DNA from 2 places in the Paenibacillus sp. GCM10027626 genome. Region 1 is predicted to be linked to the other one. Evidence: riboswitches for the same ligand, from Rfam matches in the RefSeq annotation. Region 1 holds a riboswitch; the other holds the start of a gene.

The links. A riboswitch is a leader RNA that binds a small molecule or an ion and turns the genes downstream of it on or off. The one in region 1 is predicted to bind FMN.
Region 2: linked by a shared signal. The riboswitch ahead of ACFQ0N_RS02870 (DMT family transporter) and the one ahead of ribD (bifunctional diaminohydroxyphosphoribosylaminopyrimidine deaminase/5-amino-6-(5-phosphoribosylamino)uracil reductase RibD) in region 1 are both predicted to bind FMN.

The regions. Positions count from the first base shown of each region.
Region 1 covers NZ_JBHTHC010000002.1:101,173-106,025, forward strand. Annotated here, with positions in the region: gene ACFQ0N_RS04165 (spore germination protein) at 1-665, shown strand, start outside; gene lysA (diaminopimelate decarboxylase) at 805-2,145, shown strand; gene ACFQ0N_RS04175 (peptidylprolyl isomerase) at 2,324-2,749, shown strand; FMN riboswitch at 3,291-3,474, shown strand; gene ribD (bifunctional diaminohydroxyphosphoribosylaminopyrimidine deaminase/5-amino-6-(5-phosphoribosylamino)uracil reductase RibD) at 3,652-4,734, shown strand; gene ribE (riboflavin synthase) at 4,739-4,853, shown strand, end outside.
Region 2 covers NZ_JBHTHC010000001.1:599,442-604,294, reverse strand. Annotated here, with positions in the region: gene ACFQ0N_RS02890 (Gfo/Idh/MocA family protein) at 1-787, shown strand, start outside; gene ACFQ0N_RS02885 (Gfo/Idh/MocA family protein) at 820-1,806, shown strand; gene ACFQ0N_RS02880 (ferritin-like domain-containing protein) at 1,958-2,260, shown strand; gene ACFQ0N_RS02875 (spore coat protein) at 2,281-2,610, shown strand; gene ACFQ0N_RS02870 (DMT family transporter) at 2,679-3,626, opposite strand; FMN riboswitch at 3,850-4,000, opposite strand; gene ACFQ0N_RS02865 (S16 family serine protease) at 4,401-4,853, opposite strand, start outside.

The sequences.
Region 1 (4,853 bases):
AGCACGCGGAGGAAAATAGACAGACGCCGTTTATCGGGACTTATTTGCGATGGGTTAGATTTCTGGGTGTATTTGCTTCCCTTTTTTTGCTGCCGCTTTGGTTTTTATTTACACTGAAGCCGGAGCTGAAGCCGGCCATGCTCTCTTTTATCGGCGCGGAAAAAGCAAGCAAGCTCCCGCTCATCGCCCAGTTTTTAACGGCGGAGGTCGGTGTAGACTTGATGCGGCTTGCCGCGGTGCATACACCGGCGCCGCTCGTTGCGGCGATGTCGATTATATCAGCCATTCTGATCGGCGACGTTGCGGTCAAGACGGGCTTGTTTGTCAATGAGGTCATTTTGTATATGGCGGTGGCTGCCATCGGCATGTATGCAACGCCAAGCTATGAACTCGGTCTTGCAAACCGGATTGTACGCCTGCTCCTCCTTATTGCGGTAGCAATTTTCAAGGTGCCGGGCTTTATGCTCGTCACGATGGGGGTAATCGTAATGCTGGCGACGGAACGTTCATTCAATCGTCCCTACTTTTGGCCGCTTATCCCGTTTGATCTGAAAGGAATGCAAAACTTGTTCATCCGTCCGCCTGTACTGCAAAACCGTACACGCCCGAATTTGCTCAAGCCGAAGCAGATGGACAAGATGCCTAACAACGATAACCCCAAATAATTGTATACAAATAATACAAAGGAAATGCTGATTTATCCATTTCGCGCCATCCCTTATTTGTTGTATACTAAAGCTAATTGGCATTCAACCGTATTTTAGCATACAGTAAAAGGTTGAAAGATAAGGGAAGGGGTAAATCATGCAGCATTTACATGGAACAAGTACAATTAACGCTCGCGGACATTTAGAGATCGGCGGCTGCGATACAGTGGAATTAGCACAAAAATTCGGAACGCCTCTTTATGTAGTCGATGAAGCGCTCATTCGTCAGCGCGCACGGGAATATGTCGAGGCCTTTCAGGCGTCGGGCTTGAAGTTTCAGGTCGCCTACGCAAGCAAAGCATTCAGCGTCATGGCTATGTGCGTCATAGCCGAACAAGAAAATCTATCGCTGGATGTGGTGTCGGATGGCGAGCTCTATACGGCGCTGCAGGCTGGCTTTCCCGCTCAACGCATTCATTTCCACGGCAACAATAAGACGCCGGATGAAATTAATATGGCGCTCGACGCCGGCATCGGCTGCTTTGTTGTCGACAACTTCGTCGAGCTGCAGCTTTTGAACACGCTGGCTGGCGATAAAGGGAAAAAAGTGAACGTGCTGCTGCGGATTACGCCTGGAGTTGAGGCTCATACCCATGACTATATTTCGACCGGGCAAGAAGACTCCAAATTCGGGTTCAATCTGGCGGACGGCGCCGCTTATCAAGCGATTCAGGAAGCGGAAGAGCTGCCGCATCTTCAATTATTGGGCGTGCATTCCCATATCGGCTCACAAATTTTTGAGGTCGACGGCTTCGAGATCGCTGCAGCTAAAGTAGCCGAATTTGCGATTAAAGTGCGCGCTGAACTGGACATTACGTTCAAGGTCATTAACTTGGGCGGGGGCTTTGGCATCCGCTATACCTCTGAAGATAAGCCATTGCCTGTAGGTGAATATATTGCAGCAATAACAGGAGCGATCAAGTCGAACTTTGGCAAAGCGGGCTATCCGCTTCCGGAAATTTGGGTTGAGCCTGGCCGCAGCATGGTAGGGGAAGCGGGCACTACGCTGTATACGATCGGGACAAGCAAGACTATTCCAGGCGTACGCAAGTATATCGCCGTTGACGGCGGCATGACCGATAATCCGCGTCCGGCGCTTTATGAGTCCAAATATGAAGCGATGATCGCCAATCGCGCCAATGCTCCGCTTGAGGAGACGGTTACGGTAGCCGGCAAATGCTGCGAGAGCGGCGATAAGCTCATTATCGATTGCCAGCTGCCAAAAGCAGAAATCGGTGATCTGCTCGCTGTATTCAGCACAGGAGCCTATAACTACGCTATGGCCAGCAACTACAATCGGATTCGCCGACCGGCTGTTGTTTTTGTTAAAGATGGCGAAGCGGATATTGTTGTGCAGCGGGAATCTTTGCAGGATATTATCGTCAATGATGTTATCCCTGCGCGGATGAAGCAGCAAGCGACGACTGCTGTCAAGTAAAGCAACGTAAATAAACAGATTGCTGTGCCTCGTGGCTTTCGGTGTATTGCACCGACAGAGGCACAGCTCTTTTATTTGGCGGATTGTTCGTGCTATAATGGCAATGTTTGCTTCTTGTACTGTGAATGGAAACGATACTCTGTATCGATAATTATTTTGTGAAGGGATGGATCTACAAATGGCAAAAACAGCAAAAATTAAAATGGCAAATGGAGCGGAGATCGAACTGGAGCTGTTTGACAAGGACGCGCCTAATACGGTAGCTAACTTCGAGAAGCTGGCCAATGAGGGCTTTTACAACGGCCTGACTTTTCATCGCGTCATTCCCGGCTTTGTAGCTCAAGGGGGCTGCCCGCATGGCACCGGTACAGGCGGACCTGGATATACGATTAATTGCGAAATCAACCCTAATAAGCATGAGCGCGGAACTCTTGCGATGGCGCATGCCGGCCGCAATACAGGCGGCAGCCAGTTCTATATCTGCTATCAGCCGCAGCCGCATCTGGACGGCGGGCACACTGTATTTGGCAAAGTAACCAAAGGCATGGAGCATATCGATGCATTCCAGGGCCGCGACAAAATGGAAACAGTGGAAGTTGTGTAAGATTCAGAGGGACGTCCTTCGGGGGCGTCTTTTTTGATTTCATTACAAGTTTCCAAGCTCAGCCGAAAAACAAAGGAGAAGGGATATGCGCCCTTCTCCTCAAGTAAGATTTATCTTTTCCGCATACGAGACTCGCTTTCAGAACTTTGCCATTGTCCGCTATGCCAGCTGCCTTGAGACATATGGTGCATAGGGTGCATATGATGGTAATGGTGATGATGGTGATGGTGTACATGATGATGATGCATCTCATGAGTGTGCATCTCATGATGATGCATCTCATGATGATGCATTCCGTCAGGACGCTGCGGTTGAGCTTGAGGTGTTAAAGCCAATGATAATCACTCCTTAAAGTTGTGTTCATGCTAATGTATTCGAAACGGGCAATTAGGGATGCTTGCCCGTATTAAATTGGGCATTGATCTAGCACTTCTGGGCAGTTTGCCGGACCGTAGATCCGCTGAGATGAAAATTCTTGCTTTTTTTGATTTCGAGTGATAAGATTGCAGTCAACGTTAGTTACTTTCCAATAAAATAATGCAACTTTCTTCGGGGCAGGGTGTAAATCCCTACCGGCGGTGATCAAGAGCAGCTGCTTTTGTCAGTCCGTGACCCGGCTCGCTGCCGCAATCGTCCAAACGATCGCGGCCGTATAGATCGGCGAGACGGTGGACCTGGTGCAAATCCGGGACCGACAGTTATAGTCTGGATGGGAGAAGGAAGGATAGCATGCTAATATCAATCTGCCAGTACTGCGATTCTTGTTCTTTTTTTCACAAGGAACGCAGGCTTATTTGGATATTTTTTGGCATGCTTCATTCACTTTTACCATCACTCCGTCGGCTGTATGCGACAAGGGGTGATTTTTTATTTCTGCGGCAGTTTTAAGTGACGAGTTTTACATGCAGTACGCCCTGCAGCTTGCGGCTGGAGCATCGGGACAGACGGATATTAATCCGGTTGTCGGCTGTGTTGTCGTCAAGTCAGGGCGCATTGTAGGGCTGGGAGCGCATTTGCGCCGCGGTGAAGGCCATGCGGAGGTGCATGCGCTGCAAATGGCCGGAGATGAGGCGGAAGGGGCAACCGTCTATGTGACGCTTGAGCCCTGCAGCCATTTCGGGCGGACGCCGCCCTGCAGCAATCGGCTGGTTGCCGCCAAGGTAGCAAGAGTAGTGGTAGCTTGTCAGGATCCAAATCCGCAGGTTGCCGGCAGAGGCCTGGCTCAATTGCGCGCGGCAGGGATCGAGGTTAAGGCCGGAGTGCTTGAGCAGCAAGCGCAGGCCTTGAATGAAGCGTTCAACAAGTACATTGTTACGGGCTATCCTTTTGTTACGTTGAAGACGGCGATGACGCTCGACGGGAAGATTGCTTCATATACGGGAGACAGCCGTTACGTAAGCGGCGCTGCGGCGAGGGAAAAAGTGCACGCGATGCGGCATCGGCACAGCGCAATTATGATCGGCGTCGATACAGCCATCGCCGATGATCCCGAGCTTACGACAAGGCTGCCCGTACCCGGCCTGAACCCGGCCCGCATTATTGCAGATTCGCGGCTCAGGCTGCCGCTTGATGCCAGACTGCTGAAGGATAAGGCCGCCCCCGTCATAGTATTGACGACTGCGCAAGCTTCGGAGCATGCCAGACGGCAGCTCGAACAGCAAGGTGCGCGCGTCCTGGTGTGCGGAGCGGGGCCGCATGTTGATCTTGATGCGGCAATGAGGCAGCTGGGCCAGCTGGAAATATCCTCAATTTTGCTCGAGGGGGGCGGCAAGCTGAGTGGAGCGATGATTGAGCTGGGTTTGGTGGATAAGCTCGTATTGTTCATTGCCCCAAAGCTAATCGGCGGAGAGAATGCGCCAGGCGCCTTTGTATTTCAGGGCTTCGAGCGGATGGCGGACGCAGTGCCGCTTGAGCGGATGCAGGTGGAACTGCTCGGCGGAGATATATGTGTGACCGGTTATTTGCCAAAGCGGAAGGAGCAATAAAGCGATGTTTACCGGACTGATTGAAGAAGTGGGGCGTTTGCAGCATGTAAGCAAGCAGGGAGAATCAATGCGGCTGGTGATTGAAGCAAAAGCGATTATGGACGATATGAGAGTTGGCG
Region 2 (4,853 bases), on a different contig from region 1:
GGTCAGTGTAACTGTGCCAAGTTTTTTGCATAAGGGTGTAGTAAAGCAGTTGGCAGAGGCCGGCAAGCATATCGTATGCGAAAAGCCGATCGCCCTGACAGTAGCCGACGCGGAAGAAATGCAGCAAATTTGTGAAGCCAACAACGTCCGTCTTTTTGTAGGCCATGTAGTGCGCTTCTTCCCGGAGTATGCGCAGGCTAAACAGCAAGTCAGCGAAGGATTGATCGGAAACGTTGGCGTTATTCATGCGAAACGTGCCGGCAGCCATCCTGGCGATACAAAAGCATGGTTTAAAGATATGGATAAAAGCGGCGGCGTTATCGTTGACCTGATGATCCACGATATCGATTATGCACGCTGGATTGCCGGTGAAGTCAAATCGGTATATGCCCTCGGCAAATGCGATGACAATATGGACTACGCCCTGGTGACATTGATTTTTGAAAATGGCGCCGTTGCCAATCTGGAGTCATACTGGGGATATCCGGGCTCCTTCCATAGCAAAGCTGAAATTGCCGGCTCGAAAGGCATTATTTCTCTGGATAGTCTGAAATCAAGCTCACTACAAATCCGCAAACAGCAAACTGAAGCAGAAGCGCGTCAATTCGTCGAAATTCCGCAAAGCCCGACACACTTGAGTCCTACTTACCGTGAGCTGGAGCATTTTGTTTCTTGTGTCCGCAACAACAGCGAACCGCTTATAACTGTTCAAGATGCATGCAAAGCGCTGGAAATTGCCAATGCGGCGGTTGAATCGATTCGTACAGGCAAAGCCGTAATGCTCTAACATATTAAATCATTGGCAGGAGGATCCTTTCCATGCAAACATTAAAAGTAGGCATGATCAGCTTCGCGCATGGCCATGCGTTTGGCTATCTGAATGGCCTAAATCAGATTTCTGAAGTTAAAGTTGTCGGCATTGCTGATGAAAATGCTGACCGCGTCAAAGAAGTTTGTGAGAAACAGCAAATTCCTTATTATGCGGATTATAATGACCTGCTGAAGCAGGATATCGATGCAGTTGTCATCTGCTCAGAAAATGCGAAGCATGCCGAGCTGACAATTGCAGCGGCAAAAGCGAAGAAACATGTTTTATGCGAAAAGCCGCTTGGCATCTCAGTAGAAGAAATGAAGGAAATGATTGCAGCCTGCGAGCAAAACGGCGTGCAATTGATGACTGCCTTCCCATGCCGCTACTTGCCTGCGGTAACCCAGGCCAAAGCTGCGATCGAAAACGGAGAAATTGGCGAAATTGTCGCTGTAAAAGGAACAAATCACGGTGGCAACCCTGGCGGTTGGTTTGTTGATCCAGCGCTTTCCGGCGGAGGAGCGATGCTTGACCATACCGTTCACGTGATGGATTTGCTCAACTGGATTCTGAAATCGGACGTCAAAGAAGTTTACGGCTATGCCGCTACACTGTTCAGCGAGCAATTGCCTGTTGACGATGCGGGTATGGTTCATGTCAAATTCGCAAACGGCGCCTTTGCTGTTATTGATACAAGCTGGTCGCGCAACAAAGCATTCCCGACTTGGGGCGACGTAACAATGGAAATTATCGGCACAAAAGGTACCATTTCCGTTGACGCTTTGGGACAAATAAATGAGCTGTACAGCGAGGAGAACGGGAAAGCGATATGGTCATACTGGGGCGATGATATGGATGCCTACATGATTCGCGACTTTGTTCATGCGCTTCTGAATGACAAACAAGTGCCGGTCACAGGCGAGGATGGTTTAAAATCGGCTCAAGTAGCGATTGCCGCTTACGCATCGCTTAAAACCGGTCAGCCAGTAGCGCTGTAGAATAATAATGATAAAAGGTCATCTTTCAGTTTAAATTTGCTGAAAGATGACCTTTTTGCTTGATGATAATGGCAAGCATATTCATTACTCTTTGGTTCATGATACTACAGAGGACAGTACGAACAAAAAGGAGTGTGTCTGCATGAACAATATGAGTACAACAATGACGAATCAGACTGTAGCAACTGCCCCAATCCCAATGCCCCCGCGCGCCATTTCGACCAAAGATTTTGAATATTTAAAGGACGCCCTTTCTTGGGAGCTGCTTGCCTTCAAAAAGTTTGCCTTTTATGCGCAGCAGGCAACTGATGCGAATATTAAAGCTGCTTTGAACAAAGCAGGTCAGATGCATCAGCGCCACTTTCAGAAGCTGCTGACCCATCTCCAGGTCAATAACAATGCGGCGATGGCAAGCTTGCCGAAAATGCCGCAAAATCAACCGGCTGTACATTAATCCAAAGGAGGAAAAGCAGAATGCAAAACAATCAAATTGCGAACCCGCAAAGTGGACAGTTGCCTAAAGTGAAGGGTCCGGAAATGAACGATCGCGACTTTGTCAACGATGGCCTGGCTACATGCAAATATATTACCGACGGTCTTAATATGGCCGTAAAGGAAGCAAGTCATGAGCAGCTTCATAACGATATGATGCAAATTTTAACCGAAACCCATCAATGCGCACGCGACCTGTACAATCTGATGTTTCAAAATGGCTGGTATAAGCTCGAGGCCGAAGAGCAGCAGAAACTGGATCAAACTTACCAGCAATTTAATGGCTATTCCTCTCAATTCCCTTATTCCTAGGCAAAATAAAAAGATGGGGCAGAAGTGAATCTGCTCCATCTTTTTTATTGTCCACGTTCTCTCCGTAATTATGCAGTAGACGGCAATTGCTGCCGGGATATGATAAACAAGGTCGACCAAATCATAATAAAGCCAATTAATTGTGCAGATGTAATAACTTCCTGAAACACAACCCAGTTGATCAAAACTCCGACCATTGGGAAGCTCAGCTCGGCAAGCGTAGCATAGGAGGCTTTGACGGCGCTCAAGCCTTTATAATACAGCAATAAGCTCAGCAAGCCTGGCAGCAGCGCCTGCAGAAGAAGATTTATAATGACCAGCGCCTGATCCTGCATGACGGCGGGAAAGGACCAGCCCTCCCCTTCCGATATCGTAACGATGAAAAGCAGCGGCAGTGCCAGAATAAACCGCAAAGAAGTAACCGTTTCATAAGACAGCTTGCCAAGCATAAAGCGTCCCATTACAGTCGAGCCGCCCCAAAGCAAGGCAGCGCCAATCGACAATAGACTGCCAATTTGGACAAAGTCGCCGACACCGGAGAATGGAATGGTCCAGCCGAAGGTCAGCAAATATGTGCCGCCGATTGCAATGACGAGCAGCAGCCCAAACATGCGCGGCAACTGCTCCTTCAACAAATAGCGGGCTAGAATAATGGCGATTAGCGGCTGTAGCTTTTGCAGCAATAAGACAGCATTCAAGTCACCGTTCGCTAAGCCTTGTGTAAAAAGTATTGTCGCAATGGCCGAGCCGCCCCACGACAGAAAGAGCAAGGCCCCGATATGAACGAGGCGAATCCCCTTCAGCTCCGCTCGTCTCCGCCATAATACAGGTGCGGCAATGAAAAACAAGATGACATGCTCCAGCATTACAATTTGTGTTGAAGTGAGTGACTTCAGCAGCAAAATGCGGAACAATGGATCGACACCCCATAGTGCCGCTCCGATTACTACGAGCCAAAAAGCCGGAATGAGACGCTTGCGCGCCGAAAATGCGGGTAATGCGTTTGTGTTATGCATGATGATTCTCCCCTCGCAGAACCATTGGGGGCACGAAGAAATAAAGCCCCGTCTCGCAAAATTTTTGCGAAACAGGGGCTCAGCACAAAGAAACGATCCATAGTATGAAAACAAACAGGATGTCTCTCATCGTGGCACTTAAAATGAGCCGATCAAACGGCTGCAAAGATGCACCACTCAAATAAACCTATCGAACGCTCCAAAAAGCGCCAATATGCTTATTGCTGATCTTCTACCATCCGGACTTTACCGTCGGCTTTGGATTTGCACCAAATCAGTCCCCTGTCAAATAACGGCAAGGGAGTCGCGGGCTTACTTTTCAACTTGAAAAGGTCACCGCCGGTTGGGATTTGCACCCTACCCCGAAGATCCTTATATAATTGTTTTTTGAAAATACGTAAAATACAACTGATTTTCTTGCTTTATTTAAGTTAGCATCATACCAGCAAAAAAGTCAAGGATTTTCATCCTTGTTAAGATCATCGCCAACAATCTACTAAGGTTACTGACACAGATTAAAGATCTCTGCAACAAACACACAATCACACATCAACAGTAGCGAATAACTTATCTTGTACCAAAACAAAGGAGGTGCATACAAAAATGTCTGAAGTCCGCGAAGAGTTTCGTCCCCGCCGCAACATGGCTCAAGTCCTTGTGCTTTTTATTTTGTTGGTAATTATCCTTTGTACCTGCTTCGGCGGTTTCCTCTAAATCACTGTACCTCCCGTAAAGGCCCGCTTAACCAGCGGGTCTTTGCTTATCTTCCAGCCTTTATTTCGGATGCTGCTTCAGCCAATCCAGCATGTCCTGCAAATGCTGAACAGGGACAATGTTTAATTTCTTTGCCCACTTCCGCGCTTCCTCTTCTTGACCGGACGGAACAAAAAATACATCCGCGCCGGAACGCTCAACCGCGTAGGCCTTCTGCGCAATTCCGCCTATCGGCCCCACGTCGCCCGCTGCATTAAGTGTCCCGGTCCCCGCAACCTCATTGCCATAAGTGACGCCCTCTGGCAGCAGCTGGTCAAGCAGCGTTAACGCTAAAATAGCGCCGTGCGAAGGTCCCCCTTGATAGACCAGATAGGGGCGGTACTGCACGAGTCTGGGCAAATCCGCCTGAACGCTGTTTTCAACCTCAATGCCAAAAGCGGAACGATTGGCATCGTCTGCCGCAGCTTGCGTTTCAATCTCCACCTCGATCTCATCCTTATTCCGGACCAGCGT